DNA from 3 places in the Paenibacillus sp. GM1FR genome. Region 3 is predicted to be linked to each of the others. Evidence: predicted binding sites of a transcription regulator. Region 3 holds the regulator's gene; each other region holds the start of a gene.
The links. Region 3 encodes LexA, which represses DNA repair genes until DNA is damaged. Its sites were predicted from a motif close to CGAACATATGTTCG; they were not measured.

Region 1 (10,374 bases), 280 kb from region 3:
GATCCGATAAAAATTCATTGCATTTACTTCGATTTTTTTGCTCGTTGGTGGAAACCCGAGAAACTCTCCGTCTTGTGTGCCCTTCATGACAAAATGAGCTGCTACTAGATCCTCTTCTGCTACCAGCTCCTTAACAGTCCATTGTATATCGGAAAAACCAGATCTCATCATATGAATTATGGAGAGATAACCACTTGGACCATTCATTGGTTCTTTTTGCATAGGTACATAAAAAACAGCATCTGGAGAAATCAATTCTTCAGCAAGTTCCTTGCTTGCCGTATTAATGAAGTTCGTGAAACGATGCATCAATTGTTTGTTTTCTGTAATCGTCATATTTAAACCCCTTTCTATTTTCGTGAGCATATGCCTTCACTTAAATTTTATCGCTACTTTAGATAATTGGTAAGTAGGCACCTTTTTGTTATATAGGAACCTTTTTGTAACTATTATTTTATCTCTAGGTTGCAGAGCCAATAAACTGATCTCTAAATGCTGTCTCCAAGAATTCAAGAACGTTAACATATGATTCGAAAAATAGTCACTCAGTTGCATAAACTCTCTTGCAAACTCCCTCCTCCTTTCATTTATTTTAATTTGATTTTTCATTGACAGAATTATAATATAAGCAATGTATTGATTTTGAAAGTAGGCACCTTTTTGTTATATAGGAAACTAATAGTAACTATTGGAGGCGATAATACAGTGATTTCAAAAAAAGAGTTGCCGTTGTGTCCCGTCGCAACGACAGTTGGATTGATAGGTAACAAGTGGAAGTTATTGGTTATGAGGGATCTTTTGAAGGGAACTCATCGATTCGGAGAACTTCGTAAAAGTATCCCGGAGATCAGTCAAAAGGTTCTCACTGAAAATTTACGTTCAATGGAAGAGGATGGAATTGTCATTCGTACTGTTTTTGCAGAAGTCCCTCCGAGAGTCGAATACAGCTTAAGTGATTTAGGAAATTCACTGAAGCCAATTATATTCTCTATGGAAACATGGGGACTCGGGTACCAGAAACTCAATGATGAACTTCCAAACGATATTCATCAGAGTGAATGATGTCAAATTGTTACTCCACGGTCATTTCAAAATAGAATAAATTCCTCTACATCTTCAAGTTAAGTCAATGGAGGACTCATGCGTCCTCCATTAATTCGTATGAGAGAGTTGATCTTCGAACACCAGTTTCTGCAATATTTCTATTGCATGAAGAAAAAACGGACAAGATCCTCATTAAATAATTGGCTATTTAAAATCAAAATGGATATGCATTGTTTTTGGATACATGAATAATTTCAGATGGAAACCTTGCCTTAAAATATTTTTCGACTTTCAGATGAATGCTTTTCTCGTACCATTTCTCCCAGCCGTTCGCCTCAAATAATTGTGGCATCCCTAACCGCTTAGATCTCATCCCCATTTGACCATCACCAATCAATAGCGTATCAATCCAAATTCGATCAGTTATGCCTTGTAACATGTTAGCGAAATTAGGTGAAAAAGGTAGCACAGGGGAAATAGATACTTGTGTATGTATCCCTGCATCATTTATCTTTTTCAAGGCTTTAACTCGTAAATCTATTCCAGGAGCATAAGGCGAAAAAATTCGTTTCACGTCTTCGCGATCTGTCTCGATTGTCATTGAAACCATAATTCTACATTTTTCCTTTAATTTCAGCAGTATATCAAGGTCTCTGGCAACCAGCGGGCTTCTAGTTTGAATTTGAAGTGAATCTGGTGGGTTTTTATCCATTTCTTCCAATAGGCTTCTTGTAATGTTTGCCCTCTGCTCTACAGGTTGATAAGGATCTGTGGCTGATGACATGAATATACTTATGGGTTTATTTTTACGTCTTAGAAGAGAGACTTCCCTTAGATAGTTTTCTGCTGCATTTTTCTTAACATCCACCCACGATCCCCAAGGAATATCCTTAAACTTTTGAATAGGCATTTCTCTGACGTAACAGTATTCGCAAGCAAATGCACAACCCGTATAGGGATTTAGTGAATGAGTAAAACCAATATCTAGATAACCTGTTACTTCACTTAATATTTTCTTAGACACAATGTCTTTGATTTCAATTGGCATGACGCTACCATCCCCTCAATTACTTTTATGCCCGCTTCTCCTCTTGCGTTTTATCTTAAAATTTCTCATGCTACTTGAAAAGTAGGCACCTTTTTATTAGATAGGAACCAGAATGTAACTATTGGGTGTTAACAACAAAACAACCGTTTTTATAAATAAAGGTAACGGCGGCTTATCTTTGGCTTGAAAATTGAAAATATCCGCAATAGGACCGTCAAAAGCAATGATGCGGTCGGTAATCGTATTGCGAGGATCGCGGAACGTGACATCAAGTACTTTAAACCAATCCTTATATTGGAGCAATTGTTTCCCTACAATGATGACTTGATAATTACGTCCCGCAAGCGAACTCGGAAATTGGGCATCCAGCTGATTTTTAGACTGTCTTAAACCTTCTGCTATTCCTCCCCCTTCGCGGCTTTTCTTTTGAATGTCCTTACTGAATACAGGGGCAGATATATAATAATGGAGTTTTTTATCTTTGAGATCCAAACATAGTTTACTCTGCCTTTTTATTTATCTTTTTTGTGATTCCCGATTTGCCGAAAGATCTGCTCGTATTGGTTGCCGCATTGATGAGTTAGACTCTTACTTTTCTATGTTCATTTGAGCAAATCAGTAATATCAACGTTCATATGTTCGGTAAGCATTAAGGTTACATCCACTTTCACTTTGCTCCATAATAATGTCATTTTATGGATGTAACCTCTCACCGAATAATCTACCGTTAAACTCAGCTCAGATCTCACTTCATCTATGATTTTAATATGATGTTCCTTTAGCCTTTGTTTTGATTTGTACATCTCTAAAGCAATTTTCTTTTGAGTACCGTCCAAGTAGTCAACATATACAGATTTCATTTTGAAGTTTGAAGCGTATATTTTATGCTTATCTACCTCCAGAGCACCTAACAGATAAGGGAGCTCTACCACCCTCTTCACGAGTGAAAGTTCCTCGAAAGTCTGTCGCACTTTACACGCCTCCTTCTTCAAGTTTTACAGCGACCAATTGATCAAAATCGACCCATTCAAATCCATTCTCCATTTCAATTTTGATTTTCTTTCCAAAGGTACTGACTGAAGTGACGATCCCGTGTATATCCCGATTGCCTGACTCAGTAAATATTTCAAAGGTGGCTTGCAATGTATAATTGAGCGACATATCTATATTTTGTGTAATAATCTCCCACTCATCTTCATGGATCAGCGGTTTCGTTAGATAATGAACTTGAGTACGATGCTGTATAATTCGTTCTTTATGTTGAGGAAGCATCATGCGGCTCGATTCCCATAATCCATTGGCCTCCAGTTTTTTGCTCATTTATAATGCCCCCCAATTTTAGATGCTCGATCGATCGCTTGACCCGCAGCCGTAATGGAGCTTGCTCGTAGAATGGCAATGTCGCCAAATCGATCCTTAATGTCGTCCATCACCTGATCAATGGCCCGTTTCTGTTCTTGATCATCATAAAAAGATAGTTGATATGTATCCGCGTTGGATAATTGAGACAGGGATACGCCTACACGGCGCACAGGTTGCCCATCCCAGTGTTGATGAAATATGCGTTTGGCTATCTTGCATACATCAACGGTTATGTTTGTAGGATCAGACAGTTTAACCTGCCTGTGAAAACCAGTGGGGTGGTCAAAATCCGCTCCAGACACACTCACAGATACGACGCTACTCATCAGTCCCTTTTTGCGGGCTCTTCTGCATACTTCTGTGCAGATATCGAGAATAACCACTTCGATCTCCCAAGCCTCTGTGAAATCTCTAGGCAGGGTCATTCCGTTTCCAATATCTTTTTGTGTACTGTGCGTGTTGACGGTTACCGGCGACTTGTCGAGTCCATTTGCGACTCGCCAGATGACTTCTCCATTAACCCCCCACTTATTTCTTAGTTTAGTAAGAGGTGTATTTGCCAGGTCTCTAATGGTTCGGATGCCCATCTTCCACAGATGTTTTTCCATTCTGGAGCCTATCCCCCACATATCGCGGATGGGCTTATCTCCAATATGGAGGTGTAACTCCTCTTTTTTTAAGTGGAAAATGCCCCCCTCTGCTTTTTTAGCGATCATATCGCAGCATAATTTACTGATGATTTTGTTTTCACCAATGCCAGCTCTCGCGTAAACGCCTGTTTCATTATAGATTTTGTCTTGAATTTGCTTGGCCAAATCGACTGGATCATTACCGAATAGATGCATAGACCCTGTAAAATCAGCGAATAATTCGTCTATACTGTACGGTTCGACCAGATCGGTGAACTCTTCAATAATGGACATGATTTGAGTGGATACTTCGATATATTCTTGCATGTGTGGTCTCACAATGATCAGTTCAGGGCACTTCTGAAGAGACTGCCAGAGTGGTTCCGCGGTAGACACACCCTTCGCTTTGGCTAGTGGACAAGCGGCTAGGATAATTCCAGAGCGTCTTGCGGGGTCTCCCGCAACAGCTAATGGTCTATTTTTGTATTGAGGCATTTTTGCCTTTTCGACTGAAGCATAAAAGCTCTGCATATCAATGAGCATAATGGTTCGTTGCTTAGTCAACACTGTAATCACTCCTGTACTTTTGAGAACGTATGTTTGTATATATTATAGACCGAACGCACGTTCTTTATGCAAGAGGTAAATATTTATAATTAGCTTTTGAAAACCCTTGGACACCATAATGAACTGTAGACTGGATATTGTCAGCCACTTTAGCCATCCAAATAATTAATTTTTAGTTTTATTATTGATGCACAAAAAACCAAGTACTTGTCTCACAAAGTGATAAGTACTTGGTCTATTTGATAGAATTTAAAGATTGGATCATCTTTCGTTCGAGTGCAAATTATATTTCCAAATCCAATCTTTCCCCGTTGGATTCAATCACCTTTTTATACCAGTGGAAACTATCCTTTTTACTTCTTTTCAGGGTACCTCTGCCCTCGTTATCCTTATCTACATAAATGAATCCGTAGCGTTTCTCCATTTCGCCAGTTGAGGCACTAACGATGTCGATGCAACCCCAAGCCGTGTAGCCGATAAGATTAACGCCATCGAGGATAGCTTCTCTCATTTGTTCGATATGATCTCGCAGGAAATTGATTCTATACGTATCATGGATAGAGCCATCCTCTTCGATGATATCAACCGCTCCCAGACCATTTTCAACGATCATTACAGGGATTCTATACCGATCGTACACATGATTGAGTACGTAACGAAGTCCAACTGGATCGATTTGCCATCCCCAATCATTTGCCTTCAAATAAGGATTTTTGAATCCACCAAAGACATTCCCCTGGGTCTCATCACCTTCTGGGCGGGTACCCACTACATGAGACTTGTAGTAGCTGAAGCTATAGAAATCAACACAGCCTTGTTTTAGCACTTCTACGTCCTCTTCTGCCATCTCAATCTGAATATTGTTCTCATTAAAATATCTCTTGGCAAAGTCAGGGTATTCCCCTCTAACTTGCACGTCGCTGCTCAGCATATTGTTAATCTGATCCATTCTCAGAGCCTTCAACATATCTTCCGGTTTACATGTACTTCCGTAACCATGACTATAATTAATCATACAACCGATTTGGAACGCCGGATTAATCTCATGAGCAAGTTTGACTGCTTTTGCACTTGCTATAAATTGATGATGTAAAGCCTGGAATCTTAATTGCGTACTATCCACAACCGTATTGTTAAATACACCACTATCATCAACTAATAATGCCCCTGCTATATATGCACCTGCTGGAACAATTAAACTATTGATCTCATTAAATGTAATCCAGTACTTCACGACATCCTTGTAACGGGTGAAAATGGTCTCACAATACCGTACGTAGCAGTCGATCATCTCTCTGGAAGCCCAGGCATTGAATTTCTCTGTTAGCGCAAACGGAGCTTCGTAATGTGAGATCGTAACGATAGGTTCAATATTATACTTTTTCAGTTCACTGAACACCTTGTCGTAAAATTGAAGTCCTGCTTCATTTGGCGTTACATCGTCCCCGTTGGGGAATATTCTGGACCAAGCAATGGACATTCTGAAGCATCGAAAGCCCATCTCTGCAAACAGACGGATATCTTCTTTGTAATGATGGTAAAAGTCTACTGCCTCATGGGAAGGATAGTTTACGCCCTCCTCAATGTGTTTGGTGATCCGTCTTGGAGTAGTATGCGTTCCACCCGTCATCATATCTGCTGTACTTGCCTTTTTACCATCAATGTTCCAGGCACCCTCGTATTGATTCGCCGCTGTTGCGCCGCCCCACATAAAAGAGTCTGGGAATACGGTTGTGTTCTTCATTGGAAATTCCTCCTTATATGATCTTAATTAGTTTTTCCCCGATCGTAATCGATGGTTTGTCTATACCAATTACATCTGTAAAGTCATCTGAATTCGTAACAATAATAGGTGTAGTCAGATCATAACCTTTGGCGGCTATTGCATCTGTATCGAATTCAATAAGTAAATCCCCAGCTTTTACTTCATCACCTTCTTGTACATGCACCTCGAAATGTTCACCTTTCAGCTTCACCGTGTTCATGCCGATATGAACGAGGAGTTCAGCGCCATTATTCGAGCTAATACCGATTGCGTGGAAGGTAGGGAATACCGCGGATATGACACCATCGGCTGGTGAAACAAGCTTTCCAATTGTAGGTTCAATGGCGATCCCTTTTCCCATAGCTCCAGTTGCAAAGGCTTCGTCCTTTATTGTTGATAACTCTAGAACTCGACCAGTCATTGGTGCTATGAGCACATGTTCAGAAACACTAACAACAGGCACACGGTTTGTTGAAGATGAATTGGCTGGTGTTTGTTGATCCTCTCCATCCTCAGGCACATCTTCAAATCCTAAAATAAGCGTCATCAAGAAGGTAACAACAAAGCCAATGACCAGACCAATTGCTGCATGGATTAGGTTCCATGGATTATCTGTGATAAATGCTGGTAACGTAGCCAAGCCGGCAATGCCTAGAGCAGATCGGGCTACTCCGAACAAGCCAACGTATATTCCGCCTACAATACCACCAATGACAACAGCGATCAGTGGTTTTTTCAACCGTAGATTTACACCAAACAATGCAGGTTCGCTAATTCCTAACAGCGCAGTTACGCTAGTAGAGTAAGCAACTTGTTTAAACGCTTTATTTTTGGTTCTTAATGCGACCGCGAGCGCAGCTGCACCTTGAGCAACATTATGTACGAGCATACCTGGGCCAACAATGCCATCTGTTTTTGTTTGTGCATAAGCAGTGAGGACAACAGGTCCCAAACTATAGTGCATCCCCGTCAGAATCAGGAATGGGAATGCCCCGCCGATAATACCAGACACTAACCATCCTGCGTGTGTATTGACATAGGATACAGCAGAAGCAAGATAGTTACCGGCAATTGCACCCAATGGTCCTAGAATAATTAATGTTAGAGGCGCCATAACAAGGATTACAACTAAAGGTTTCAAAATGGATTTGATCACGGAAGGAGAATACTTTTCAGCAAATCGTTCCACATATGACAGGATCCATACGGCTAGAATAATTGGAATAACGGAAGAAGAATACGTCGCTTGTGTGACAGGCAGACCAAAGAACGTAACAGGCTCACCTGCAGACATTAACGCCGAAAAGCTAGGATGTAACAAGATACCCGCAATGGTTAACGCAAAGCCCACATTAGCTTTAAGTTTAACAGCAGCACTCCAGGCGAGTAGCATTGGCAAGAAGTAATAAGCCGCATCCCCGACGAAAGTCATAATCGTATTAAATTGACCGTCAAGGTCAACGAGATCAAAGGTTTTCAAAATAAGAAGAACTGCCTTAATCATGGCACAACCGATCATCGCCGGTAGGATGGGTGTAAAGATTCCGGAAATCGTGTCCAGAACAGTAGAAACTTTTCCTTTTTTCACAGTTGGAGCATCATTCTTGCTTGTAAAGTTCCCTAGCTGCGCAAGGGCTTTATAGACGTTGTTGACCTCATTACCAATAATGACCTGATACTGACCTCCACTACTGGCAACGCCCACAACTCCTTGTACGTTTTTCAGTGCTTCGTTGTTAGCAATCGACTCGTCTTTTAAGTTAAAGCGCAGCCTGGTAGCACAGTGTGTAACACTTTCAATGTTTTTTTCACCACCAACAAGTTTTAGAATGTCGGTAGCCGTTTGTTCATGTTTCATTTTTGTTCCCCCTTCAATGTATTATTCTACAAAAAAAGACCTAGAGTTCTATCGAATATAGATATGCTCTATACACGATGGAACTCTAGGTCTTGCCTGCATCACCAGTAACAATCCTAGTATAGTCATTATGGAGCGATGATGGGTCAATCCCTTTCTTCATCAGTCACCCTTTTGATATGAACAGTTAAATACACCAATTCGTCTTCGGTTAATTCTTTCCCATAGTCTACCCGAATCAACTGCGCAATTCTTAGACTACATTGGTACTCTAGCTTATATTTTTCTTTAATAATATTGAGGAAATCGTTATCATTACTTTTCATCACCGTATTGTTAAACAGACGATAGGCAAAAAACTTTAGATGCGTGATCAGTCTGGAGTAGTGAAGGGAGCTTTCGTTAAAGTGAATTTTGAACTGATAACGAATAATATTTAAGACCTTTTGAATCAATTGTGTCATCTTCATGGTATCTTCCATTTCAGATCCGAGCTCTGCATTGACAATATGAAGCGCAATAAATCCAGCCTCATCTTCAGGCAACGTAATGTTGAATTCTTGATTAATCATATCCAAAGCCTTCAAAGCCACTCGATACTCATTGGCGTAGAATGCTTTAATTTCAGACAATAACGCATTGTTGAAGTTCATTCCCTGTTTATAGCGTGATACGGCGAAGTTAATATGGTCTGTTAGCGTCAAATATATATTTTCATTCAGCTCTTTATCCAAGGACTGCTTGGCATATTGAATAATACTATCGGACACACGGATGTACTCCATCGGAATCTGCGCGAGCAGGGCATATAATTTGCCAGTTACATTTTTGGACTTCAGAAAAAATTCTTTCTCAATCTTCTCTGTGTCCACATCGTCTCCTTTTTTCTTCTGAAAACCAATGCCACTTCCTAAAAGCATCATCTCTTGGCGTCTTTCATTTACAGCGCAGACGACATTATTATTAATAATTCGCGTGATTTTCATACGAATCTCCTTTTAAAATGAAACGTTAACAGAATTTAGCAAATAAAAAAGACCATTAATAGTGCACACATGGTAATTATACTCTACATGTTTGCATATTAATCGGTCTTGCCTGCTGATCAGTAACAATCCTGATTATATTCATTATTTACTTGTACGATTATCTTAGTGGAAGGCGTTAAATTTGTCAATATAGTCATTTGGAGTACTTTCTATAACTTAAAACGATCCATTAAAATTATACGTTAAGCGTGCCGCTAAAATAGCGACTTCCATAGGAATATGTCCTTATACCTCGACATTTTATGGTTGAATGTTACTCCATCCGCTTACATCACATTGTCCATAATCATTATCACCCACAGCAACCATGGTACCATCCGATTTCAGTCCAATCGTATGGGCACACCCCGCCGAAACAGCTCTAATTCCGTGCCAGCCACGTACATCACATTGGTGATGTTTATTCGAACCCGCAGCAACCATTGTAGCGTCGGACTTAAGACCAACAGTATGATAACTCCCCGCTGCAACTGCTACAATATCGCGCCATCCGCTTACGTCGCATTCGCCATTATTATTTCTACCCACAGCCAATACCGTGCCATCCGATCTAAGCCCAACTGTATGAAGATACCCCGCCAAAACAGCCAATATGTCGCCCCAGTCGTTTACGTTACATTGGTTATACTTATTGTTACCAACTGCTGTTACCGTTCCGTCTATTTTTAAACCGACTGTATGCCAGTCACCCGTCGTGACCGATACAATATCGCGCCAGTTGCTCACGTTGCATTCCCCTTCATTATTTCGCCCCACCGCAACCACGGTGCCATCTGATTTAACCCCAACCGTACGGCACCAACCTGCCGAAACGGTTACAATATCGCGCCATTCGCTTACATTGCATTGGTCATGCTTATTCCAACCTATAGCAGTTACCGTACCATCAGATTTAAGACCAACGGTATGTGCATTACCGGTGTTCGTAGCCATATGAACATTACCCGCTGCAACTGCGACGATATGGCACCAATCGCTTACCTTACATTGACCATATTTATTATCACCCACAGCTATTACTGTTCCGTCAGATTTAAGAGCAACGGTATGAC
Region 2 (10,374 bases), on a different contig from region 3:
AATGCAACATAATTAATATTATGCTGCAAAATATATTGATACCTATTCTAGACTGTGACAATAAATATATTTGAGTATTTATGCTGTGTACTTCAATTTGAAGTTACAATTCGGAAATCGAAGTTCGATTCCTTGTTGTCCACTTGTAGTAGTTTAACAAGATGGTACTGGAACAACATCGTAATTTCCGAAGTCACTAACCGTCATAAAATTTAGGATGATTACTTTTTATGTCTGGATAATCACGTTAGTTCACCATTCGATGGGGCATTGTGTCCTATTTAAGAAACAATCCTCACGATCAATTGATTAAGGAAGAGAAAACATTTCAAATAGCTTTCCTAATACCAAGCGGTGCAATGTCATACCAAATTGTTCATATGACAGAATCAACAAATTATAATCACATGAATCGTGATTCCAATCGTGTACGATACATAAACTACCCATTTATCCAGTCGCATCAACGTTTTAGCTTCTATGGCAGATCAAATTATCCTATATCGTAAGTACAATCGTGAAATGACCAAAAAGTCACTAAAAAACTAGTCGTAGCAACGATTCTAGCCATGTTGGTAAAATTTATAAGTTTACGATTGAATATCAAAAAATCTAGACAGGACAAGGGATTCTAGCGTTTTTTAAAAGTTCAATCGTATAGTAACAGGATTATCTAAAATGATGACTTATTTACTCAATATTTCACATTTTTCATGCATCTAAACAAAGCACAACTTGACAATTAAAATTCAATAAGAGAATGAACTCACTCTTCTTCAACAATAACATTCATCTGTTGAGCTAAGATTAGCATACCATCTGTTCTAACCTTGCTCATAAGAGGATTCATTTTATATTGATATCCACGAATTGAGTAAGAGATAAACAAATTGTCTTCAGTTCTTTTCTGTTCGATAATTTTAATGTCATGCTCTTTTAATGCCTTCTTCAGCTCATATATGTCAGCGGTCACCCTGTCTTGTAGTGCACTTAAATAAAATCTCAACTCTCTTTTTAATATGGCACTGCTCTCACCTATTCTTTTCTTATCCTCCTCTATTACGTCTAACAGTAGTGGCATCTCCGCATATTTTTTTACTAATTCTAACTCCTCAGCACTCTGCTTCATTATTCTAATCCCCCTCCTGATAATCGCACTGCAACTAAACTTTTTATTTCAATCCATTCGTGTCCATTTTCCCATTCGATTCTAACCTTCTTTCCTAACTCATTAACCTTCGAAACAATTCCACTCACGACTCGTTTCGAGTTCAATTCAAAAATCTCAAAATTCGCTTCTTCAGTATATCTGTATGATATTCCTATGTTCTGATAAATAACTTCCCACTCGTCCTCGTGAAGAAGAGGTCTAATCTGATCATTGTCTCGTGAGCGATGTTCAATGATTCGTTCTTTATGTTGTGGAAGCATCATGCGGCTCGATTCCCATAGTCCATTTGCTTGCAATTTTTTACTCATCTGTAGTGTCCTCCAATTTTATTTGATCTGTCTATGGCTTGACCAGCAGATGTGATTGAGCTTGCACGAAGTATGGCAATATCTCCAAAGCGATCCTTAATGTCATCCATCACCTTATCAATCGCACGTTTTTGCTCCTGATCATCGAACAATGACATTTGATACGTCTCAGCGTTTGAAAGATTAGATAATGATATCCCAACTCGTCTCACAGGCTGACCGTCCCAATGTTGCCGAAAGATCTGTTTAGCTATCTTACACACATCTACAGTTATATTAGTGGGATCTTGAAGTTTAACCTGTCTACTGAAGCCAGTCGGTCGATCAAAGTCTGCACCCGATAAACTCATAGTAACTACGCTACCCATCAATCCCTTTTTCCGGGCACGTCTGCAAACCTCTGTACAAATATCTTGTATTACAACGTCAATCTCCCACTGTTCTGTATAGTCCCTAGGAAGCGTCATGCCATTCCCAATATCCTTTTGCACACTATGAGTATTTATGGTCACTGGTGAGTCGTCTAATCCATTCGCTACTCTCCATATAACCTCTCCGTTAACACCCCATTTGCTTCTCAATTTAGATAAGGGCGTATTTGCAAGTTGTCTTATTGTTCGAATCCCCATTTTCCACAAGTGTTTTTCCATTCTTGATCCAATACCCCACATATCACGAATTGGCTTATCACCTATATGCTCATACAGTTCTTCTTTTCTAAGAAAGAATACTCCGCCTTCAATTTTCTTCGCGATCATGTCACAGCAAAGCTTACTCATCACTTTGTTGGTCGAAATACCTGCTCTTGCATATACACCCGTTTCATTGTAAATCTTGTCTTGGATCTGCTTTGCCATGTCAATCGGGTCATTGCCAAAAAGATGTAGAGATCCGGTCACGTCACAAAATAGCTCATCTATACTATAGGGCTCTACTAGGTCGGTAAATTCCTCAATGATGGACATAATTTGAGTAGAAACCTCGATATATTCTTGCATGTGCGGCCTTACAATTATCAACTCAGGACACTTTTGAAGTGATTGCCATAATGGTTCAGCGGTTGACACGCCTTTTGCTTTAGCTAGAGGACATGCAGCAAGTATAATTCCTGAACGTCTTGCTGGATCTCCTGCAACTGCCAATGGTTTGTTTTTGTACTGTGGCATCTTAGCCTTTTCCACACTGGCGTAAAACGACTGCATGTCAATTAACATAATTGTCCGCTCTTTCTTAGCCATTATTATCACTCCCATATAAAATAAGAACGTTTGTTTGTATATGTATTATAAACCGAACATGCGTTCTTTATGCAACAGGGAATTTTTGTAGTTCATATTGATATTTAAGTTGTATAATACAATAAGCAATCTATTTCACATAACAAGGGAGTAATACAATGAAGGATAAGTTAAAGGGTTTGATCATTGGTATTCTAATTGGATCAACAATTACAGGAGCAACAGCATTTGCAGCTACTACTACACCAATTAAAGCAGCTATCCAGAAAGTCAGTCTTTATGTAGATGGAACTAAGAATTCCACAACTGATGCAATAACGTATAAAAACACTACATACGTACCAGTTAGAAGTATGAGTAATGCGATTGGTGAGAAGGTTTCATTAAAAGGGGATAATCTTTATATTGGGAAACAACCAAAGTTTATTGTGAATGAGGATAATGCCTACAAGTACGTGTATTCGAAAATTAAGAAAGACGTAGATAAATACAAACTTGGAATGATGGATGAAGGATACAGTGAAGATGGGAAGTATTTTCTAATCAGAGTATATGAAAATCATCCTGAGTACACTGTCACTTGGGGATTTTATTATGTTGAACTTACCAGTGGGACTGTCTACAAATATGACATACCTGAAAATAAGTTGGTAAAACTATAGGGTGGATTTCTCCACCCTTTCTTCTTAATTCTTGTCTTTTATTTGGATAGACTCTCAATTTGTTCAACTTGTGGTATCCCAATAACATCAAGAATCTCTTTAAAATTTGAAACCGTCTCATCTGAAAGTTTGGTAATTTCCTTATTGTGCATTCGCTCATTGAATTTTTTTGAGACTAAGACTTTATCAAACTTTGTTGTTTCTAACGAATTCAAAACAATCTGTTTGAAATCTTTTTCTGAGAATACACCTTCAATTGCTGAGAAAACTTTACTTTTTGCTGGTGTATATAATATCTTGCTCTTATCAATTCCACATTCATTCTTCAATTTCTTTTCGGTTTGTTGTCCTGCTTTATCATTGTCTAATAAAATATAGTAATCCGTTTCAGAATCAATAATTAAAGTTAGAACATTGATTATCTGTGCTGAACCCAAACAAGGATATAGTTTGAAATTATCGAGTTTAATCTCAAGTATTTCATTAAAATAATATCTCATAGCTTCAAGATAATAATAATCAGAATAACCCTCTACAAGAACTACCCTCTTACCAAAAGTGCTTATATTATTCTTAAGTCCCAGTCCTATAGCAGAAAGTATAGGCTTCATAGTGTTATTGTCGGCACCTTTATGAATTTTATTTTCTACATAGGTGCTATCATTGTCTTTGATTACTAACCTAATTCTCTCTAGTCTGTTAGGGTCCATTAGCCAATGACTATGTGTAGAAATGACTATAGGACTATTAACTGAAAGATCATTAAGCATAATCGAAAGGTCTTCCTGAGCAGATGCATGTAAATATAAACCTGGCTCATCAATTAATAAAATACTTCCTGTTTTCATCTCTGCTTCTAGTGTTAAATAAAATGACAAAAACCATTGTAGCCCTTGACTCCTCTGTCTTGGTTGGAAAGGTTTTTGATTATCCAATCCATATACAAAAAAGTTAATCCCATTCCCATCTAAATTAATTGTAAGCGAAATACTGTCTTGTGAATAATAGCCCATAAAGTTACCAGAGACTTTTTTGGAAATTCTATCTGTTAAAAGTCTTCTTCTTTGAGGACTTGTTTCACCGAACAGAAGTGATGGATCTTGGTTCACAACTTTGAAAAATCTATTAACAATTGGAGTTATTTCTGCATTGCTTGAAATTGAATCGGGAATGATATCTTCAAACGAACTAAAGTATACAAAGTTGGGTATAGTTTCTTTGAAGATAGCACCTACACTGAAATTATGGATTTTAGTCAATAAGTCGAAATAAGAATCAAGATCCTGAAGGATAGTGGAAATTTTATTAATCTGTTCATTATCCAAATTATTAATAGCTGTAAGGAGAGAGTTTATTTCTTTGATAATCACAACAAGGCTTGCTGATGTCATTGCTTCTATATTCGTTTTGTATCTTGTTCTTAATTCCTTATTAATTGCAGCTGTAGCTTTATCTGTTTCCGTTACTATATATTCTAAGGTATCGTTAAAAATCTCTATATTAATAACTTCATTTGATTCGGCTGTTCTAGTTATTGTTACACCATTACTTTTCTTTGAACTGTTTTTGTTTAATGTAAAAAATTCTTTAATATTTTGGAGATCATTATCTTCTAATTCAAGGTGAACTATTACTTCAGGATATTCGCTTATGTAATCAATTGGGTAATCACTCTCTTTATCAAAGACATTTTTCGAAAAACAATCAAGAGCTTTTAAGATATTTGACTTGCCCGATTCATTTTTACCAGCTAGAATAGTTAAATTTGGATTAAAATAAATCTTGCCGGAGTCGCGGATTGACCTAAAGTTCTTGATTTGAGCCCATACTAATTTCAATTAAACTCGCCTCCCTAATATATTACATAGGGATATTATAGCTTTATCTAATTCCAATTTCTATGGAGTTTGAATATAGAAATCAAATAAGTATTCATGCATCTTCTTAAAGTGTAGACAAGTATCCTGTCTTTGCTCCTTACTGACTACACATTCTTTTTCAGAGCTCAATAAATCCTGGTCGAACTTCAAATCTATATAGTAAGGTGCTCAATTCGGGTCTATTTTGTATGGTTCTGCGCCAGACGGTTCGGAGTTTGGTAATAATGTTTTGGTTCAAGGTGAGCACATTTAATGTATTTGCGTGTTAATTATGAAAAAAAAATCGATGTGAATTGGACTACTCAACAGAAGAACAAGAACGAATCAAAACTATGATAAATCAAAGTTTCATTCTATCCTCTGACCGTATGATTTAATTTAATTTAATTACTGCCGATATAAACATTATAAATATGAAAGCGGTAGTTGAATGATCGAAAGTTTAAAAGAAAACTGGTTACAATTTTTGATGCCTACTTTTTTACCCTTGGTTATTATTTCAGGTATACTTTTGCTATTAGCAAACAAACATGAAAGAATATTGTTTACTCCCAGAAGAGCTCTTTATCGACAACTAACCAAAGTCCTTATCTTATCAATACTCGTAACTATAATAGGATATTTTCTTATAAACATAACAGCATCATTTTTAAATAAAGAAGATATTATAGATAGTTATTTTGATCTATTCCTTCTCTTTGTCGTTTACCTTTCATTTATACCGATAAATCTAAGATTTGCTGAGAAGAACGACATAACATACCACTGGGTTTATCTTAAGAAATATCAATACGTTCCCTTACTGATACATAAAGTTACGTTTAACAATAAATTGATGCTTCAATCTTTGACATCTTCTCAAGATAAGTATGATCAAGGGTTTATTATCATTGAAGAAACTGCCATCCTAAATAATGAAAAGATTCACTTTATTGGACCCAAGAAAAAGAATCCATTCTATGTAAATCGTCCGAAAAAAGAGGATCTATTTGCAGCGGTTGAACAAATTAAGCCAATAACAGTTGGAGATGAAGGCCACTAAGTCTATAATGCTAATTTTTTAACTAGAGCTCTAAAGACAACTCCATCAGATTTAATTTGCATATCTGCAAACTGTTTATTCTTTTTCTCATTCTTTAATTAATTTACCCTTACTACTTCATCATCCAAATACTGTGCGTGTACTCTTCTGAGAGAAACTACTCTAAAGAAGACTATTTGAACACAACAAAAACCCGCCACTTAAATGGTGGGTTTTATTATTGAGTCTATGTGAAATCTAAATTTCATTATAATTTCTCATTTACAAATTTTTTAGGATATATCCATCTGGACTCATCTAATTGAAATTCATATAAAACTTCTTCATGGTCATCTTGAAAAACTTTACAAATATCTTTTTTCTGAGATAAGTCATGTGTATATTCAATTTTTTCATTTCTTAATGTAAAGTATGTAACTTTAACAAGCAAAACATCAAATGTTTCTCCGACATATGCATTGATTGGAACAGTAGGTATGAATATTTCAATCCCCTTTTCAAACACCCCAATGTCCACCTTAATACTATTTAACCCTTTTGAAGTCTTTGTCTCAATATTCACTTTGCAATCCAATATGACTTCTGGGTTCCCATAATGAGATAGTTTAATGAACGAAGTATTAGCATTATCTGTATTCTGTGTTACTGTTTGTAGGTGATTGAGTAACCATCTGTAGCCCTCAGTCTCAATTATTCTACTGTTTTCATGAGTTTTAACATCGTTCAATTTGATATTGCCGTAAAAGTCATGAAGCACCAAGAAGGATCGATTACTCTTTCTGTCTTGCTCATCTTCCTTTTGTTTTCGGCTATCTTCGTCCTCTTTATCTTTCTTTCTCTGATTGTACTGTTGGTAAAGAGCAATACACACAGCAGAAATTAAACCGACATAATTAGCAAAGAATCCTAACCAAGCGTTCTCATCTGCATTCACTCCCGGAGCTTGCCACGAAAACAAAGCATAATTTAAGATGATTGGCAGACCCACAATCAATATAATTAAGTATATGAACCTCTTCAAGAAATCACCTTACCTATCTCAATTCGTTTAAATCAAACTTGCATTTTACAGTGCTTCAACCCAGTTTACAGCAGCCTCAAAATCATTGATTGCGCGCGTGGTATCACTCCCATTCGGCATGAGAGAAGAGTGCGCGATTTTATGGCGAAATTGATTCCTGTGAGAATTGATATTTGTCCATATTGTAGAGTTGTTTGTTGGCAGAGATTGTCCAGTCTTCTCATTCAATTGTGTATTGCATCTTCGATAAAAATTAGTCTTTGTACTATTCAAGTAAGTATCAATTTCTTCTTGCGTGTTACCATTTAAAGTCATTTTCTCAATGATTTTTTGTTCTACAGCAACTTCGAGAGCTGCGGAACTATTAATGATGGCTGAACGGTACTCTCCTCTTTCTGCAAGATTGCGGGCCATAATAATCAAATCTTTAGTAGGTGGAATATTGAAGTCATTTAATAGCCTTTCTCTAAATGTTTCAATTTGATCACTATCAATATCAGGTAACCATTTTCGATATGGCACCAAGCTTGGTGCTTTCCCAACATGTTTAATAGAATCATAAAAATAACCGTCAACAAACTGTAATGATTCTGTTCCCTTAAGAGTATGCATAGTCATTGTTTCAACAAAAAAGTCATTTCGTAAATAAGAATATTGCTTTATAAATTGATTTAAAGCATTGTAATATGGATAAACTAATCTACTAAGTTCATTTAATCTTTTACTAACAATGTAATCTACTTTTGCTTCCAAGATTTGATCTGTAGTGTATGAATTAAATTCTGTTGTAGCCATTCTTGTTAAATCACTTGTATCAGTATAGCCTGTACTTTCTCTTATCATTCTTGATTTAATTTTCTCAATTAAAACTTCGCTTGTGACAACTGTATAGTGTTCTTCAGTCAGCGATAACTCTTCTTCGATATGACAAGTAATATAACTTTTACAAGGCTCAAATGCGTAATTTGGAATTCGATTGTTTATTATGTGACTTTCCAGGTCTGCCCTCTCACCTTCCAAATAATTAGGAGACTCTTTACTAGCAAAAGGACTAATGTGTACTCTGAAAAAATTGTCACTTAGATTTAGAATAAAATCCTTCTCTTCTGTTGGACTAATTCTCGTTTTCACTGGATAATCTCCATTTGGTAATTGAATCATAAAGGGAAGTTCATTAGAAAATCTTACTTCTAATTTCATTTTTAATTTTCCTCTCCTTTCTTATAAAACATCCCTCTCGTTGCTCATCAGAATACCTGTTCACAGTAATCGGATAATGGTATATCTCGATATCCTCTACAATGAACCCTCGTCGCTGAGCCGCTAACAAAGTCTCATACATATTCTGTCGTCCTAGGGTTATCTGTGTGTATGTAAATCTTATCTGCCCTCAATCCATGCTCACAGAAATACTTAACCAAGTCATATCCATTGGGTAACTCTACACCATCTACATCCTCGCCCAGATCGTGGTCTAATGTAAGAATGGCCACCTCTTTGGTCTCTAGGATATGTACTGCTTCGTAATATTGTACGAGCGTAATATGTACGAGCGACCATGAAGCCATCTGGACAGTCTCTGAGGTCGTCTACGTAAAGGTTGATCTTATCTGTCATGGTCGCACATCCTTCCTCGTGAAACAATTCTTTTACTTTAATACCTCTATTACGAATTCATCAAAAAACGCATACGTGTCCATACATAATATAGAACTCTGATCAAAATTTTCAATGTTTATTACGATAGGTTCTTCTGTCTCAATTTCATCTAGGGCAATTCTAAATTCTTTTTGATGTTCAAAAAACAAATCTTTTGTGAAAATAGATTCTATATTTCTATACTGATAATTTAATAACCTTTCAGCGCCATTGAGATTAAAGTCAGTATAATTCACTAATCTTGCATCGTAGGAAATGTTGTTAGTTCTGAAATGATTTTCGACAGATTCTTGAAATGGGAAAGAATCGATAATTACAGCTTTACTCCCGAATGATGACAACATCAGTTCTTTTACTTCTTCCGTGAAATGGGGTTTTACTATATAAGATTTTGTAGATTCATCAACAACAATAAAGTCGCTACCTTTTAAAGCAGTCATACAGTAGATGGGGATTCTACTAAAAGAATAATCTCTTATGATTGCTTCAGGTGTTATGCCTTCTAAAATAACTTCCTGTGTATCATCGTCAAGCAATTTAAAATCTATTTCCCTGATTACATTGCCCCCATCGTACCTATCTCCTTGGCCTTTTAATTTTGTTCTGTTTTCTAGTTCAACAAAATAATCGATATTATTCATATATAATTGTCCTTTTGCGATACTATCCATAAACTCAGGCTGCGTAAATTTTACAAATTGTATAATACCGTCAACAAACCCTTCGATATCTGATACCTTCATTTTACCCTCCTTTACGAAATCGCCATTTGATCAGATGTCTTGCGAAGTACCTTGTGTAGACTCCAATACAGAAATTCGCTCCTCAAGTTTATCTCTATTAATATTTTTTTTGTCCAATAGATTGTGCGTTGCGATTAAAGATCGATAATACTCTACTCTATCTAAAGTTGGTCTATTTTTCTAAAAAATCAACAATATACGATTTCAAGTCCTCAATGAACAGAGGTGAGGAAAGAAATGCGTCATTAATTTCCTTATATTTTTCTTGTTCATTTCCTAAATGAAGATACTTGTTGTACACCTTCTTTATAATTTTATTGACATCTTCACCGCTGTAATCGGAATAAATATGTCCAAGATCATTTCGTACAAACTGATCCACATAGCGTGTCAAACTTGGGCGCGCGCGGTCTGACAATTGATCAAGATAGTTCATGTTAGTTTCCTCCTAGTTGTGGGATAAAACAGTCATCTTATCGCATATGTTTCAATTGAAGTTATACAGCTAAGATCATATATGACAATTTCATTGAATGTAGTTAATTCCAATCCTTTGAAACCTCTAGATAGTGTATAACCTTCGAATTTATTATCAAAATTAAAACCTGAATAACTTTCCTTTGGTTTGTACGAAGAAATTGAAGCAAATT
Region 3 (10,374 bases):
CGATTCCTGTTCAATAACAACGAGTCTAAGATGAGCTTCCATCACCTGAACAGCTTGCTCGGTCTGACGCTCTGTGATAAGACGATAAATCTCTTTGTGCTGGGAGATAATGACCTCCAGGTTGGAGTCCTCAGCTAGACGTAATAAACGCAACCGATTAAACGGAATATTCAGTTGTTGCAACATTCTCCATGTTCTTAGTTTACCCGTGCCCTGGAACAAAATCTGATGAAACTCTTCATCCAGTTCAAAAAGCCGATAGAAATTGTTTTTCCCTATACAGACTTCCTGCATTGCAATGTTGGTCTCAAGTCGAAATCTGAATTCTTCAGGAAAAGAAACACAAGCCAAAGTCACGATTTCCTTCTCCATCTTCTCCCGCATAAACCTGCCTTCTTCCACATGCTCCAGATTAATATGAGAGACGATCGTTCCACTCTGGGGAATAATGTCCAGCAGTTCTTCTTCAGCAAGCTTCATGAATGCTTCTCTAACGGGTGTTCTGCTCACCTGCAGTTCATCTGCAATCTCTTTCTCTGAAATCTTGGTACCCGGCTTAAGTTCCAGGTGAAGAATTCGTTCTTTTAACAGGTTATATGAATATGCCCGGGTCGAGCCTCTAATTTTTTGATTAAGTGACATGCCTAGACCTCTTTCTATCAGCCGTATTCATTCATCTTAGCACAAATTACCGTTCCACTTATATATCGGTGTGAAACGGTAATCTGGCCAGCATCAACTATATTATTGCTTGTTTTCTTTGTAGGCTTTGTACGTGTCATTTGCCAGCTTCAGATAATTAGATAATCCTTGGCTATCCAGCTCTTTGGCAAACGTATCGAATTCAGACAAGTCCCGTTCACCCAAGATAAATTTAAGTGTATTTTGATCCGAATAATCTTTCAGTGGTGTACTCAGAAGTGTCACCCGTTCACGGTCCTCTGAAGAGTAAGGAATTGGTGGTTCTGCCGGGATCACTTCCTTGGTATCCTTCATGTCTTGCTGGAATTTCAACTCTTCTTCACTAAACATCGATTGCAGCAGATCTGTCGTACCACCGTAGGCAAATACTCCACCAGAGAAACCAAAGTCAATACGCAGATCCTTCGTGCCTTTAGGATTCAAGCCATTGTAGTTCACATCTTCTACCAATTCACGTTTTCCGCCCTCTTTGGTAAATGTCTCGCCTTCAACGCCCCATTTGGCAAACTCTTGACCCTCATCACTGTAGTATAACCAATCCACAAATTGCATAATGGCTTTGAAGTTTTCGCTTTTTTGAATTTTCCCGGATATCATGACACCGTTTTCAAGTCTTGAGCCAGACATTAATTGCCCTTTTGGCCCACCAGGAACTGTAATCTTCGCAACAGAGTATTTACCTTCTCCCAGCGTTTTGTTCATATCATTTCGGTGCAGCACTACCGTTTGGGAATTACCATTAATCATGAATGATTTGCCGGATACAAATTTCTGTACAGCCTGATCATCATCCTGTGTGAAACTTTCTTTGTCCAGCAATCCTTCGGATACCAACTTGTTAAAGTACGTTAGCATTTCCTTATACTCCGGCGTAGTAGCCGTGTACACAAATTCATCCTGATCTTCCTTATACGTCAATCCGTTACCAAAACCCCATCCAGCCTTGGTACCAAAGCCGGTAGCCGCAATACCTAATGTGCTATTAAATTTGAAACGGTCCGAGAACGGAACGGAATCCGGGTACAGCTCTTTGAGTTTCTTTGCAGCGTCATACAGTTCATCCCATGTGGTTGGGATCGCAATGTTATTTTCTTCAAAAACATCTGTTCTTACGATTAATGTATAATCTGGCCATACTTCTTCATGCAGACCCGGGAGTACATAATACTTGCCATCTTCCTGTCGAAGTCCTTCGATTTCTTCTTCCAATCCCCATTTTTCAACTTTATCCTTGAAGTTGGGCATCAAATCAATATAATCACTAACGGGCAGAATCGCACCGGAAGATACAAAAGCAGATTCTTCACCAGGATAGGTCTTTGGAATAACCAGCGGTGCATCACCAGAACTGATTAGAAGAGATCTCTTCTGAGAATAGTCACTCATAGGAACAATCGTTGGCTCAAGTGTAACACCAGTCATTTCAGTCATCTTTTCGAAAAGCAACCAGTCTTTTTTGTACGGATAGGTAGGTTGATCACTATACAGTATCGATAGATTAAACGGCTCAGTCGCCTTGAATGTATCCCCTACATTGTACGTCTCCATCGCTGCCTTGGTTTGAACTTCTGTGACGTCACCTCCAGCTCCATTACCGCTACTACATGCTGCCAGAACAACGGTCATCATTGATGCCAACACCATTTTACCAACAAACTTACGTGGCTTTTGATTCATTTAGGTTATCCCCCTGAATTTGGTTTAGGTTGACCTTACCTTAAAACTTTTTAATCAATAAAAAGCGAAGCGCGCCTTTATCACCGGAGTGTTTCGTGTAAATCATCTTTAGTTCAATTTATATAGCTGCTGCGTATTACTGTTTAACAGACCCTAACATGATCCCGGTTACAAAGTATCTTTGGACAAATGGATAGATGGTGAGTATCGGCAAGATGGTTAATACCATCGTTACTGACTTAATATTGGCAGCAATCTGTGTCAGGTTATCAGCTGAGGTTGCACCGGCAGATGCCCCACTTGTCGCTCCTGCAATCATATTGCGCAAATAAATGGTGACCGGGAACAGTTCTTTTTTGTCCAGATACAGAAAGGCTGGGAACCAGGAATTCCAATGACCTACTGCGTAGAACAGCACCATGGTTGCCATAACGGCTTTACTAAGCGGCAAGATAATGCGTAACAAGATCCCGTAGGTGTTCAAACCGTCAATGGAGGCAGCTTCCTCCAGTTCTTCAGGCATATTTTCAAAAAATGACTTCATGATCAGCATGTTGTATATGCTAATTGCGCCAGGAACAACAAGTGCCCACATAGTGTTATTGAACCCAAGAGAATTAATCAACACATAGTTTGGAATCAATCCACCACTGAAGAACATCGTGAATACGGCGAACATCGTCAGAAACTTGCGACCCATCAATCTCTTTTTGGACAGGGCATATGCGAAAATAGTCGTCATAAACATGGAGATTAACGTACCTACTACAGTGTAGATAATCGTATTTTTATAATTCGTCCAGAACATGCTGTCACGTGAGATGGTCTTGTATGTCTCCACATTGAATCCTCTTGGGAACAAACTAACCTTACCCGAATTAATATAGGACTCACTACTGAAGGATTGTGCCACGACATTTAAGAATGGATAGAGCGTAATAAATACCACGAACAGCAGAAAGATGACATTGAATACTTTAAATACCTTGTAAGATCTGGATTCCTGCATGGTGCTCCTCCTTTACCATAAGCTTCTTTGTGTCAGCCTGCGTGAAATGGCATTTACGGAGAACACCAGAATCAGACCGATCAGCGATTCGAACAAGCCAATTGCGGTAGCATAACTGAAGTTACTGGATTCCAGTCCCACCCGATACAGGTAAGTGGAGATCACATCAGATGTCTCGTAGATCAGCGGATTGTACAAGAGTAAGATTTTTTCAAATCCAACAGCCAGGAAATTACCCATGTTCAAAATCAATAACGTCACAATCGTTGGTAAGATCCCTGGTAACGTTACATGAATCGTTTGCTTCCACCGATTGGCACCATCAATACGCGCAGCTTCATACAAAGAATCATCAATGGTTGTCAGTGCAGCCAGATACAGAATCGCTCCCCAACCCATACCCTGCCATACCTCAGAAGTGATATAGATTGTTCTGAACCATTCAGCCCGCTGCATAAAAGGAATATTGTCTCCGGTGAAGAAAGCCACCAGTCCATTAATGGAACCATTCACTGCTGTCAGCTGCAGGATCATACCCGTAACGATAACGATGGACAGAAAATGAGGCAGATAAGACGCGGTCTGTACAAACTTTTTGAATCGTTTACTCTTCACTTCGTTAAGCATCAAGGCAAAAATGATTGGAACCGGGAATGTAAAGAGTAACGCAAGTCCGCCTAACATCAGCGTATTACCGAATACTCTCCAGAAGGTAGGGTCCTCAATGAACATTTTGAAGTACCTTAAACCAACCCACGTTTCTCCAAATATACTTCCCCCGGGAACAAAACGTCTGAACGCAATCACATTACCAATCATCGGTCCATATTTGAAAATAAGGAGATAAATGATGGGAAGGATTAATAGTGAATACAGCTGCCAGTCTTTGCGGAACAAAGTTGCTGCCGTTCGTAATCTGCTCTCTTTACGTAAAGATGTCATGGTTAACGTTGTTTTAGCGGTTTCCGACTCCATGTGTTTTCACTCCGATCCAGGACTTGATAAGTAAGAGTAATTCATGTACAGTTCCCATCGTTTCTCCTCTAGTAGAAGACAACAACTCCTTTAACTTCACCCCCACTACCAAATAGATAATTGCTAAATGTAAGCGATATCAATTTGATGTATTATGTAGAATCACACAATCCAAGGTGCTTCACATCATTCATTAGCACTTACTAAGTGGTGTGATCTCCAAATCGGAAGAAGATACTCTAAAATATTAAGCGCTTACAATCAATCGAAAATAATAAGCAATAACTCCCTGCTTCCATTTAATGAAGTAAGTCAAAAAGAAATTGCTTTATGACAATATAAATACTAGTCATACTAGTATGTTAGTTATATTCTAATTCAGCTTCCCCCTAATTTCAATAACTTTTAGCAAAAAAAATGGAGATCTCTTTTAACAAGGTAATTTAGTCAACAAACTCAAATAAAAAAACATTGGTAACTTCAAGAACGACATCATCGTTCATTGAAGCTTCCAATGTTTCAGGGTGCTGAGGAAAGATGTTATAGCTGATCTGCTTAGAAATTAGCAATAAGCTGATTTAATTCCGATAAATGTGTTATTTCATGGTCTGGCGCATACGTTTCATTGTTGGTCTTATGCTCACGGTTAATCCATACGGATTGGATGCCAGATGATAAAGCACCACGAATATCAGTCGTTAACTTGTCTCCAACCATCATGCTCTCTTCGGGTTTAACACCCAGTTTACTCAAAGCATGTTCAAATATCGACGGATCTGGTTTTCCTTTTCCGAAGTTACCCGAGATAATAATCTCATCAAAGAAAGGAGTTAATTCAGGTACACCATCCAACTTCTCTTGTTGCAAAGCAGGACAACCGTTTGTTAACAGCAACAGTTTGTACTTTCCTTGTAACTGACGCAAGGTATCCATCGTTTCTTCGTATACATGAGGTCTGGATCTCCGTTCTACTCCAAACTGCGCGGCAAGTTGTTCAGCAAGATCTTCCCGATCTATACCCAACTTCAACAAGCCACGACGCCAGGATTCTTTACGGTAAACTGGAGCAAGCTGTTCCAACTGACGGAACTCAGGTTGATCCCCACCAGTAAAGTTAGCCCATAGGCCTTCAAACGGATTGATTCCAATCATTTTGGTAAAAGGAAAGGTTTCATATGATTCATACAGTCCACGTGCCTCATTACGAACAGCTTCTTCAAGTTCTTCTGGTTTGACCCCAGTCTCTTGCGCTGCGATTAGACAAGTCTCATGAAAAGCTTCTCGAACACTACGCTCATCCCATAATAAAGTATCATCTAGGTCGAACAAAATCGCTTTTAACGCCATTCCGATCATCTACCCCTTTATGCAATAATTACTTTTCGACGGTTTCCACGGTGATCTGGTGTGCTTTTGCAAATTTCAGCAAACGTTCTGCAATCGCATCTGTATCGTAACGGTTCAATAACTTGGTAAACACCCATCTTTTCCCGCGACTGTTATGTTCGATAACAACTGTACCTGGTTCAATTCTGAATTTGACGATATCTTCAACCCCAATTGAACGTTCACGATTACCCTTCGTCGTTATAATCCGATTACTGCTAATCTTGATGTACGGACGACGAAGCATGAAGATGACTGCCAAAAATACGTAAAGCAGCATGGTCACCCAGTCCCAAGTTGTCATTGGAGCTTGCACAAGGAATGTGCTCATAAACAGATACAAAAAGGCGAGACCAATCAAAAATATAGGGAACAAAAGGCTGCGTCCCTTAAAGACTTCTTCACCTGGTGTACCTGTGATTGGTTGACCACTTTTTTTGCGTTGCTGATTTAACTGCTTGGAATTTTTCTTAACCGTTCTCTCGAACGAACGCGACATGAGAATCCCCCTTATGTGTCTTTGTATCGGCTTACATAACTGTAAACCAACATTTCCCCCTATAAATTGCACACTCAAAATAACAGGAAGAAACCTAAATATCATAATGATATCATTAGGTTTCGTTAGTGTTTGAGTTTGCCTTGGTGGCCTTTGTCATTCTCATCATCAACAATCTCAATGGTATCCAGTTGTTGTCTGAAATTGCTGCGAATATTACTCAAATAAATCTCTCTTAGCTCGGCACGTTCAGCAAGCTCTTCCTCCGACAATCCAGTGGACTTTTGCTTACGAGCCAATTCGTTAATGCGTGCTACCAGACTATCTATATCCAAGCTTGTCCCCTCCAAAAATACAAAGTCATATTAACTTTGCCATTATAAAGGCTGCTTGTCAAGCTGACACGCGCTAACACTCATTGATGTGCATTTTATTCTGCAAATTGCGGTAGAGCTAGTACTTGTCCCACTTGGATGGAAGTTGTATGAAGTTGATTCACTTTCTTAATTGCTTCTATATATATACGTGTATCCATATTCGTCGGTTTATGTTCCAAAGAAATACTCCATAATGTTTCCCCTTGTGAAACAGCTATCTTTCCTCCAGGCAGAACAGCATTCTCATTGCCGGCAAATACAGTTAAAACGGTGCTGCATCCAATAAATATAATCATAGAGGTAATGACTACCTTTAACATCCATGAAGAAATCTTGAAACGCGCTAAAACCTTCTTGTAGTTCCCTATGTTAGACTTCACCAGTTCCGAATTCATTGGTTCATAAATGCTTTGATAAGTAGAATATCTCATTAAATACCCGCCTCCAAACGTTTGTTCCTATCTGTTGGAATCAATATAACACGAACACTTGTTTTGTTCAATAGATTTTTAGAACAATTGTTCGCTTCTTTTTTGAAGGAGAAATATCTTATTTCAAGTCCTTTTACAAAACATTTGCAGTATTATGCTCTGACTTTTGGACAATTTCTGTTCTATAAGCTAAAAAACACCGATTTAATGCTATTTTATTTAGAACTTATGTTTGTACGAACGGAGGTTCTATGTTATAATTTTCCCAAACGTTACTAAAATGGGGTTGATACGGTATGTCGAAGATATCCAGCAGGCAGCAGGCTATTCTGGAGTTTATACGAAATGAAGTCCGGTTGAAGGGGTATCCTCCTTCCGTACGGGAAATTGGTGAAGCGGTTGGACTGGCTTCCAGCTCAACAGTACATGGACATTTGGATCGTTTGGAGAAAAAAGGTTTGATCCGACGCGACCCTACCAAGCCAAGAGCCATTGAGCTTTTGAGCCAAGAAGAATCTGAGCATTCTCATCAATTTGCTCATAGCGTTGCACGTATTCCTGTTGTTGGTAAGGTTACAGCCGGGGTTCCAATCACTGCAACCGAGAACATTGAAGACTACTTCCCTCTTCCTACACATTATGTAGGCGAACAGAAAGTGTTTATGCTTTCGGTAGTCGGAGATAGCATGGTGGAAGCTGGAATCGTTAACGGAGATTACGTTATTGTCCGTCAACAGCAAACTGCTGATAACGGTGATATCGTCGTTGCAATGACTGAAGACGATGAAGCTACAGTGAAAACGTTCTATAAAGAGAAAGATCATATTCGCCTTCAACCGGAGAATGCGACCTTCGAACCTTTACGTTTGAAACATGTTAGTATTCTGGGTAAAGTCATTGGCCTTTTCCGAGATATTCATTAATATTTAACTTGAGTAACAAAACTAGATGTAATGAAATACGAAAGAGGTTATCCTGATCAACAGGACAACCTCTTTTTTTCATGTTTATGTTATTTTAGCGGCTAATTATTCACTGCGTTTCAGAACACTCTTGTGATGCGAGAACACATCAAAGCTCTGTTGTCCGTGATATGAGCCCATACCGCTCTCTCCTACACCACCAAACGGGAGGTAGTGTGAAGTCATATGAGAAAGTGTGTCATTAATACATCCCCCACCGAAGGATACTTGATTCAGAACCTGATCCTGCAGCTGCTCATCCTGTGTGAAGAGATATAGCGCCAATGGTTTTGGCCGGCGAACAATCTCATCTAGCATAGGATTCAGGTCACTGTACGTAAATACAGGAAGAATCGGACCAAAGATCTCTTCTTGCATGACAGCTGATTCCCAGTTCACATCTCCAAGTACAGTCGGCTCAATGAGCAACTGCTCTCGTACAGAACGTCCACCAATCAGCGTTTTGCCATCTGTTAGGAATTTCGACAACCGATCAAAGTTACGCGAGTTAACAATATGCGGGAAATCAGCGTTCTGTAACACATCGTCCCCAAATTTATCTTTGATCTCTGCGCCAATCAGATTGATCAATTCGTCATGAACTTGTTCATGTACAAGCAAATAATCCGGAGCAACGCAAGTTTGGCCTGCATTCAGGAACTTACCACGAACAATACGCTGGGCCACCAGCTTCAGTTCTGCATCGTTATGGACAATAGCAGGACTCTTGCCCCCTAGCTCCAGGGTTACAGGAGTCAAATGCTCCGCAGCTGCCTTCATAACAATGCGACCAACACCTGTGCTTCCTGTGAAGAAAATATAATCAAACTTCTCTTTCAACAATGCTGTACTGGCTTCAACTTCCCCTTCCATAACGGCGATATACTCCTGAGGGAAGATCTCCTGAATCAGATCATATGTCAGACGAGATACCGCTGGTGTTAATTCAGAAGGCTTGATAACTGCACAGTTACCGGCTGCAATTGCTCCAATCAGTGGACCAAAGGCCAGTTGGAAAGGATAGTTCCAAGGTGCAATAATAAGAGCCACTCCGTATGGTTCAGGGTAAATGGTGCTCACCCCATCCGGCATAGCCGAATTGGTTGGGACTTGTTTTGGTACAGCCCATTCCTGCAGGTGTTCTAATGCAAAATCCAGTTCACCCAGAACAATGCGAATCTCGGAACCGTAAGCTTCCGCCTCTGATTTGTTCAAATCTGCCCGAAGTGCATCTTGAATCCGTTGCTGATACTTTTCAATTCCTTTTCTAAGCTGCTGAAGCGCATTAATCCGATACTCGATATTTTTAGTTTGTCCTGTATAAAAAAATGTACGTTGTTCTGTCACAAGTTGTTTTGCCTGATCCATATTAACATCTCCAATTAATTATTTAAAATTAAATTGCTCAAAATTTAATTAAAGTATACCTCTTCTATATGAAACTTTCAACATACAAATGAAACATTGATTTGAAAGTTAGTGGAGTTAGATATCACATTTTGTTTCATGGCTTTCAGATAACTAATGAAGAGGAATATTACGATTATTACAGATAAAACATAGATATATTATATGGACTAATAAAGAATGATCTGGGACATTTAAAGATTTAGGCAATTACTTTATTTTTGATTTTATCTGCTTTTACGCACAAAAAGCCCCTTAGGGCTAGGGCGCCAAGAAATTGAGCTATAAGTACAACCTGATATATCGATCGCGTTCCCTATGGAGGACGATTCATTTCCTAGCAAAAACAAAAAAGAACAATGAGGCTATTTAGTTTTAGACCTCGCTGCTCTATTTTGTGTTTTGAGATCATCCCTTTAGAGAAAAAGAATCCCTTAGGACACCGATTGTAAAAATCAGTGTCCCATATAGAATCCCATAATCATCAAATTAATTTATACAATAACGCAGTAACTAATAGTATCCAAGCATACTCCATAAAACTTCTCTTTGTGCGATGAGATGTGTTCGTCGAGTTTTTCTAAATAGGTAAGTTGGGAAATTGTCTAGAAAATTCTTGTAGAGTGAGGGGGAAAATATTTTTTAAAACTAGTCAGGGAAACGTCTTTTATTTTATAATTATCGCTTTATAAGTAAAAAATTAGTTGTTTACCAAACTTTTTCCATGATATACTAACCTCATACTAATTCTTAGGAGGTATGTTTATGAAAAATGTAAGAAATTTCTTGATTTTATTAACACTTTCACTCTCGATTTTTTCTATTCCTTCACTATCTTCACAGGCCTTTGCTAAAGAAGTAACAACTAATTCTTCAGTTGTACTTCAAGGGGAACTTATCGCAACTGTTAATTTCAACATGCTCAGGAATTCAAATGTAAAATTATTCG

Region 1: a site for LexA is predicted at 4,673-4,686, ahead of PAEAM_RS11135 (DNA polymerase IV). Genes of this name have one in related genera too.
Region 2: a site for LexA is predicted at 2,741-2,754, ahead of PAEAM_RS28060 (DNA polymerase IV). Genes of this name have one in related genera too.

The regions. Positions count from the first base shown of each region.
Region 1 covers NZ_MKZL01000011.1:1,202,007-1,212,380, forward strand. The annotation lists gene PAEAM_RS11100 (ester cyclase) at 1-336, opposite strand, end outside; gene PAEAM_RS11110 (winged helix-turn-helix transcriptional regulator) at 706-1,062, shown strand; gene PAEAM_RS11115 (SPL family radical SAM protein) at 1,259-2,092, opposite strand; gene PAEAM_RS11120 (Ger(x)C family spore germination protein) at 2,189-2,584, opposite strand; gene PAEAM_RS11125 (YhjD family protein) at 2,695-3,063, opposite strand; gene PAEAM_RS11130 (YolD-like family protein) at 3,065-3,412, opposite strand; gene PAEAM_RS11135 (DNA polymerase IV) at 3,409-4,626, opposite strand; gene PAEAM_RS11140 (glycoside hydrolase family 1 protein) at 4,934-6,394, opposite strand; gene PAEAM_RS11145 (beta-glucoside-specific PTS transporter subunit IIABC) at 6,408-8,273, opposite strand; gene licT (BglG family transcription antiterminator LicT) at 8,420-9,259, opposite strand; gene PAEAM_RS11155 (RCC1 domain-containing protein) at 9,563-10,374, opposite strand, start outside.
Region 2 covers NZ_MKZL01000063.1:16,599-26,972, forward strand. The annotation lists gene PAEAM_RS28050 (YhjD family protein) at 767-1,129, opposite strand; gene PAEAM_RS28055 (YolD-like family protein) at 1,129-1,479, opposite strand; gene PAEAM_RS28060 (DNA polymerase IV) at 1,476-2,717, opposite strand; gene PAEAM_RS28065 (stalk domain-containing protein) at 2,876-3,379, shown strand; gene PAEAM_RS28070 (ATP-dependent nuclease) at 3,418-5,217, opposite strand; gene PAEAM_RS28075 (hypothetical protein) at 5,690-6,301, shown strand; gene PAEAM_RS28080 (hypothetical protein) at 6,549-7,289, opposite strand; gene PAEAM_RS28085 (hypothetical protein) at 7,368-8,522, opposite strand; gene PAEAM_RS32645 (cyclic-phosphate processing receiver domain-containing protein) at 8,657-8,890, opposite strand; gene PAEAM_RS28095 (hypothetical protein) at 8,972-9,724, opposite strand; gene PAEAM_RS28100 (hypothetical protein) at 9,897-10,160, opposite strand; gene PAEAM_RS28105 (PARP domain-containing protein) at 10,193-10,374, opposite strand, start outside.
Region 3 covers NZ_MKZL01000011.1:917,104-927,477, reverse strand. The annotation lists gene PAEAM_RS09885 (GntR family transcriptional regulator) at 1-642, opposite strand, end outside; gene PAEAM_RS09880 (ABC transporter substrate-binding protein) at 745-2,379, opposite strand; gene PAEAM_RS09875 (carbohydrate ABC transporter permease) at 2,516-3,388, opposite strand; gene PAEAM_RS09870 (ABC transporter permease) at 3,401-4,330, opposite strand; gene PAEAM_RS09865 (HAD family hydrolase) at 4,919-5,710, opposite strand; gene PAEAM_RS09860 (hypothetical protein) at 5,739-6,248, opposite strand; gene PAEAM_RS09855 (DUF896 domain-containing protein) at 6,374-6,583, opposite strand; gene PAEAM_RS09850 (LysM peptidoglycan-binding domain-containing protein) at 6,679-7,056, opposite strand; gene lexA (transcriptional repressor LexA) at 7,353-7,979, shown strand; gene PAEAM_RS09840 (aldehyde dehydrogenase) at 8,085-9,386, opposite strand; gene PAEAM_RS09835 (hypothetical protein) at 10,191-10,374, shown strand, end outside.